DNA from 2 places in the Thalassotalea fonticola genome. Region 2 is predicted to be linked to the other one. Evidence: predicted binding sites of a transcription regulator. Region 2 holds the regulator's gene; the other holds the start of a gene.
What was found. The regulator sigma-54, encoded in region 2, starts transcription at its own class of promoters, with help from an activator protein. The targets are predictions, from matches to a motif close to GTTGGCACGNNNNTNGNNT.
Positions count from the first base shown of each region.

Region 1: a site for sigma-54 is predicted at 1,513-1,531, ahead of RI844_RS03290 (S8 family peptidase). Genes of this name have one in related genera too.

Region 1 covers NZ_CP136600.1:800,892-804,326, forward strand. The annotation lists gene RI844_RS03285 (sigma-54-dependent transcriptional regulator) at 1-1,228, shown strand, start outside; gene RI844_RS03290 (S8 family peptidase) at 1,567-3,384, shown strand.
Region 2 covers NZ_CP136600.1:2,688,414-2,691,848, forward strand. The annotation lists gene lptC (LPS export ABC transporter periplasmic protein LptC) at 1-164, shown strand, start outside; gene lptA (lipopolysaccharide transport periplasmic protein LptA) at 124-693, shown strand; gene lptB (LPS export ABC transporter ATP-binding protein) at 695-1,423, shown strand; gene RI844_RS10815 (RNA polymerase factor sigma-54) at 1,524-3,020, shown strand; gene hpf (ribosome hibernation promoting factor) at 3,044-3,331, shown strand; gene ptsN (PTS IIA-like nitrogen regulatory protein PtsN) at 3,334-3,435, shown strand, end outside.

The DNA.
Region 1 (3,435 bases), 1.9 Mb from region 2:
GGACGAGTTTTTCGATGTGGCAATCATTGATATAAGGCTTGGCAAAAGCAGTGGCATTGAGCTGTTTAAACAAATGCTGAGCGAAAACATAGCAACACCGGTTATTTTTATTTCGGGTAATGCCTCGCTCAATGAAGCAGCACAGACGTTAAAGTTAGGGGCTTATGATTTCATTGAAAAGCCTTTTAATGTCGACAAATTATTAGTCACCATTAAAAATTGTCTGGACTTTCAAAAACTAAAAACACGGGTTTCAAATTTAGAAGGGGCTCAACAAAGTGAGCTTTTGGGTGAACACCCGCTAATGGATAAACTTCGTCTGGAGATAAGCAAGGTTGCGAAAAGTGATGTTGCAGTGTTAATTTCAGGTGAAAGCGGCACCGGCAAAGAGTTGATTGCGAAACAAGTTCATCAACAAAGCAAACGATCGGATCACGCGCTAGTTACGGTGAATTGTTCAGCAATTCCAAATGACTTGATAGATAGTGCCTTATTTGGCCATGTTAAAGGTGCATTTACCGGTGCCGATAAACATAAAAAAGGTTTTTTTGAAACAGCAGACAAAGGTACCTTATTCCTTGATGAGATTGCCGATATGCCACTCAGCTCACAATCAAGTTTATTGCGAGTGTTAGAAAGTAACGAATTACAGAAAGTGGGTTCGGATAAAATTACGAAAGTAGATGTACGCTTATTAGCGGCGAGTCATAAAGATTTAAAAGCACAAATTGAACAAGGTTTATTTCGCGAGGACTTGTTTTATCGGATCAATGTGATTCCAATAAAATCACCTTCATTACGAGAGCGCAGTAGTGATATCTCATTATTGGTTGAACATTTCATTGACATTATTTGTCAACGTAATGGCATGGCAATAAAGACAATTGATGATAACTGCAATGATATATTGAGCCAATATGCCTGGCCCGGTAATGTCAGGGAATTGCTCAATGCTGTTGAACGAATGATTATTATGGGGGGAGAGCATTTAACTCAAATCGATATTCCCGAAGAAATTCAAAACTCTAAGTTAAAACTCGCGCTTGACGATGAACAATTATCGTTAAAAGAGTTTAAGCAGTTAATGGAGCGTGAATATTTATTAAAAAAAATAGAACAATATAACGGTAATATTACAGAAGTTGCTAAATCATTAATGATTGATCGTACTCATCTTCATAAAAAGTTAACTCAACACGGTATTAAGCGCCATCAAAGTTTTGATTGATGCTCTTCAAATTTAACTACTAGAGTCACATATTTACAGTCCTTCGACTTATTTGCTGCAGAAAATTGTCAATCTATTGATAATTACTTTTTCATTAGGAATATCACCGGTCGCCATATTTTCCCTTTGTGTCGCCATATTTTATTCGCCAAATTATTCCTTCGCCATTAATTTTTGCGCTTTTCGCCATATATTTTTAATTGCATAAATGTCCTAGATTTATTTTTATCTGTTTGTTATGTTAAATCCCTTAAAAATAAGGGGCGGAGATGATTTCTATTCTTTTTGGCACGAATCTGGCTTTATCGAAAGTAGATTAATTTTAACTGGTGTGATTTATGAATCTGAATTCATTAAAAAAAATAACAATAATAAGGTCTGCGCTAAGTACCTTGCTGCTACTTTCTGTAGCAGCGTTTCTTTTTATTTCTAACAGCCCTAATTTACATAAGGGCTCTTATATCGTGCAGGGCGCGAGCAAACCAACCTTGATATCTGCCATAGAATCTGTTGGTGGTGAGGTTGTTCACAACTATTCTGTGATACAAGCGATTTCCGCTTTGTTAACAAATCAGCAAGCTGATCTGGTTCGTAATAACCATCCTATGATACGTTTGTTTTCTGATGAGAAAGTCAAACTGAGTGCACATAAGTTGCATGCTAAATCAGGTAAACAGGCTGATGAACGCAATACCTACTTTCCAACACAAGTAGGCGCAAGCCAACTGCATTCTCAAGGCATCACAGGGAATGGGATCGGGGTAGCTATTATTGATAGTGGCGCTGCAAAATTTGATGGTATAACTAAAAACAGTGTTGGCAAAAAACGTAAAATTCATCACCATAGTGTGCTTAAAGGCAGTAAAGCATCAAAAGATGAATATGGTCATGGTACACACATCACCAGTTTAATTAGTAATAGCTCAACTACCTATAACAGCAATGGTGAACAAGTAGATTCGTACAATGGTATTGCCCCTGATGTAGAGTTAACGGTAGTTAAAGCGTTTGATGCTAATGGTAGCTCAACTTATAGCGATGTTTTAAAGGCAATTGAGTACGTTGTAGAAAATCGCGAAAAGCATAACATTAAAGTATTAAACCTTTCTTTTAGTGCTAAACCACAGTCGTTTTATTGGCAAGATCCAATCAATCAAGCCTTAATGGTCGCTTGGCAAGAAGGTATCACCGTTTTTGCTTCTGCCGGCAATAGTGGTTCAGAAGCAATGTCTATTGGCGTACCAGGAAATAACCCTTACGTAATAACTATTGGTGCGACTTCAGATAATTACACTCCGTTTGATCTTTCTGATGATTTCGTTACGTCATTTTCAAGTGCAGGCCCTACAGTAGAAGGTTTTGTTAAGCCTGAACTTGTTGCTCCAGGTGGTCATATGCAAGGTTTAATGAGCCATAAATCAAAAATTTATAAAGACTACCCTGAATATGCGGATGGTAATGGTTACTTTTTATTATCGGGCACATCGCAATCAACTGCTGTGGCAAGTGGTGTTGCAGCTCTTATGCTGCAAAACGATCCTTACTTAACGCCTGATGATATTAAATGTCGCTTAATATCTTCTGCCTTAGCAGGTACGCAAGGTGAAGGTGAATTGTCTTACAGTATCTTTCAACAAGGTGCTGGCATGATTAATGCCCCATGGGCAGTTGCCAGTGACAAAGTTGGTTGCGCCAATCAAGGTATGGACATTGCCAATGAAATAAATGATTCACAACATTATGCTGGTCCGGCTCGCCGCGGTGAAGACAGTGGTGATTTTTATATCTTAGGTGTTGAAGGCTTTGAATGGGATGGCTTATATAATAAAGCTCATTTATGGCCACAAGCTCACTTATGGCCACAAGCTCATTTATGGCCACAAGCTCATTTATGGCCTCAAGCTCATTTATGGCCACAAGCTCATTTATGGCCACAAGCTCATTTATGGCCACAAGCCCACTTATGGCCGCAAGCCCACTTATGGCCGCAAGCTCACTTATGGCCGCAAGCTCACTTATGGCCGCAATCCAACTTATGGGGTGATACGGTTATTTGGGAAGATGCCCATTTATGGCCACAATCAAATTCATTTTTAGATATGGGCAGTGATATTAACTCGGTGTCATTTATTAATAAATGGATTGAACAAGAGTAATTAACGTTAAGGCGCCATATGGCGCCTTTTACTTCATGGACGAAGGAATGC
Region 2 (3,435 bases):
TAAATGTAGATTTAACCAATAATATCATCACTTCAGAGCAAACAATCCTGTTAAAAGGCAAGGATTTCACTATGTATGGCTCTGGGTTACACGTTGATATCAATACAACTAAAATGAATTTGAATGAACATGTACAAACAATTTATAAAAAACATGCCTCATAAATTATTGCTTGGCATAGCTTTGGTATCCCCTTTAGCAACAAGTGTTGCCGAAGAAGCTGACTTTAAACAGGAAATAGTGATTGTCGCGAAAAAACAATCGAGTGATTTAAAAAATAAAATTGCCAGCTATATGGAAGATGTGAAAATCACTCAGGGCACTCTGAGCATTGAAGCAGATATAGTAAAAGTGACGAATCTGGAAGGTACTGACCTTAAACACTATTTAGCTATAGGTAAACCCGCACGTTTTAGCCAAATTCTTGATGACGGCCAAAAAATTGAATTACAAGCAGATGAAGTGGCTTATTCACCAACCACACAGACCATTATCATAAAAGGTAATGCATCGGTAAGCCAAGAAGGCAGTATGGTAAAAGGCGATATTATTACCTATAACATTGCAACTGAACAGCTCAATGCAGAAAGTGCGAGTACTGTAACGACTATCTTGAAGCCTGAAGTTAAACCAGAAGATAAAGATGTCTCACCTAAAATAAACAATGAAATAGAGCAAGATAAAGAACAATAATATGACGGCAACCCTAAAAGCACTAAACCTTGCTAAATCCTACAGCGGTCGAAAAGTAGTAAAAGATGTCAGTTTAACGGTAAATTCAGGGCAAATTGTCGGCCTACTCGGTCCCAATGGTGCAGGTAAAACTACATCGTTTTATATGATCGTTGGTTTAGTGCCAAGCGATGAAGGCTCAGTTGTGTTAAATGAACAGAATTTAACATTATTGCCTATGCATGAAAGAGCTCGACAAGGCATAGGTTACTTGCCACAAGAAGCGTCAATATTTAGAAAGCTTAGCGTTTTTGATAATATTATGGCCATTTTACAAACCCGTAAAGACCTAGACGATATCGCCAGACAAGAAAAACTTGAGAGTTTGGTTGAAGAATTTAATATTGGCCACATCGTTGAGAATACTGGCCAGAGTTTATCTGGTGGTGAAAGGCGCCGTGTTGAAATAGCCAGGGCTCTGGCTGCTGATCCTAAATTTATTTTATTAGATGAGCCGTTTGCTGGGGTAGACCCTATCTCAGTTGGCGATATAAAAAAAATTATTTTACAGTTAAAAGATCGTGGTATTGGGGTATTGATCACCGACCACAACGTACGAGAAACTCTTGATGTATGTGAACACGCATACATAGTAAGTCATGGTGAATTAATCGCTGAAGGTAATGCAGAACAAGTTTTAAGTAATCAACATGTTCGAGATGTCTACCTAGGTGAAAAATTCAAGCTATAGTTATATTAATAGTGTATTGCTTAGAACAGCAAAGCCGTGTAACAAACCCTAATTAACTTACATAATATTGACGTTATGTAAATTTGGAATTTTTCAAAAAATGAGACCTAGTCTTCAGCTCCGTATGGGGCAACATTTAACCATGACTCCACAGTTGCAACAGGCAATTAAACTGTTGCAGCTTTCTACGTTAGATCTCCAACAAGAAATTCAAGAAGCTCTTGATAGTAACCCTTTATTAGAAGTCGATGAGTCTGGTAACCTAGAAGAGAATAATGCTAATTCAGATTCCCATTTAGATGCTAAACAAGCAACGGCAGATACCACTGACGGTAGTGAAGACGCACAACCTACTCACGATGAAATAAGCACTTCTGAAGCTTTAACACAAAATGAAATTCCAGAAGAGCTATCGGTAGACTCAACTTGGGAAGAAAGCTTTAGCGCCGGTACTTCAAACACTGGCCTGGGCGGCGTCAACAGTGATGACTATGTTTATCAGGGTGAAACAACAGAATCTATCCAAGATCATTTGACTTGGCAAATGGAATTAACCCCGTTTTCAGATACAGACAGGACCATTGCCATCGCAATAATTGATGCTATTGATGATAGTGGCTACCTTACAGTGAGCAGTGAGGATATTTTATCTAGTTTAGGAAATGAAGAAGTTGAATTAGACGAAATTGAAGCAGTACTAAAACGCATTCACATGTTTGATCCTATCGGCTCTGGAGCAAAATCGATAGCCGATTGTCTACTTATTCAACTTGCTCAGTTTAATCCTGAAACACCTTTCCTCGCGGAGGCTAAAGTAGTGATCAAGGAACACATCGATTTGCTAGGAAACCGTGATTTTAGGCAGATCATGCGCAAAGCAAAATTAAAAGAGCCGCAGTTAAAAGAAGTGATGAAGTTAATTCACTCATTAAACCCTAGACCCGGCGATGCAATAGTAAAGCAAGACGAACAATACGTAATTCCTGATGTCAGTGTGTTCAAAAAAAATGGTCGTTGGGTAGTAGAATTAAACCCGGATACAGCGCCTAAAATTGGTATTAATAATCAGTATGCGGCGATAGCAAAAACAACTAAATCTTCAGAAGATAGTCAATTTATTCGCTCACACTTACAAGAAGCCAAGTGGTTTATCAAATCACTTGAAAGTAGAAACGATACTTTACTGAAAGTATCTAATTGTATTGTTCAGCAACAACAAGGGTTCTTTGAGCACGGCGCTGAAGCTATGCGACCTATGGTGTTAAACGATATTGCTGAAGCAGTTGAAATGCATGAATCAACTATTTCTCGTGTAACCACGCAAAAGTATATGCATACTCCCAGAGGTATATTTGAATTAAAATACTTCTTTTCTAGTCACGTAAGTACCGAAAATGGTGGAGAATGTTCATCTACAGCAATACGCGCACTGATTAAAAAATTAATCGATGCTGAAATAGTTGCTAAACCATTGAGCGATAGCAAAATGGCTGAGCTACTCAGTGCTCAAGGCATTAATGTTGCACGACGAACGATTGCAAAATATAGAGAGTCGTTAGGAATACCACCTTCTAATCAAAGAAAAAGTTTACTTTAAACCAACAAAAAAGGACAAAGCTTATGCAAATTAATCTATCCGGTCATCATGTTGAAGTTACCGATTCTATGCGTTCATATGTTGATGGAAAACTGCAAAAATTAGAAAGGCATTTTGATCACATAAATAATGTATATGTGGTACTGAAAGTAGAGAAATTACAACAAATCGCTGAAGCAACGTTACATGTAAATGCCGGTGAAATATTCGCCTCAGCCAACCATGCAGATATGTATGCGGCAATTGACGGTCTGATCGATAAATTAGATAGGCAAGTGCTCAAACATAAGGCTAAATTAGCTCATCACTAACTATGAAATTAGACCAACTATTAAGCCCTGACTGCACTCTATGTGCAGTACAGGGGAAAAGTAAAAAAAACATTCTAGAACAAATTAGTGCAATTGCAGCTAAT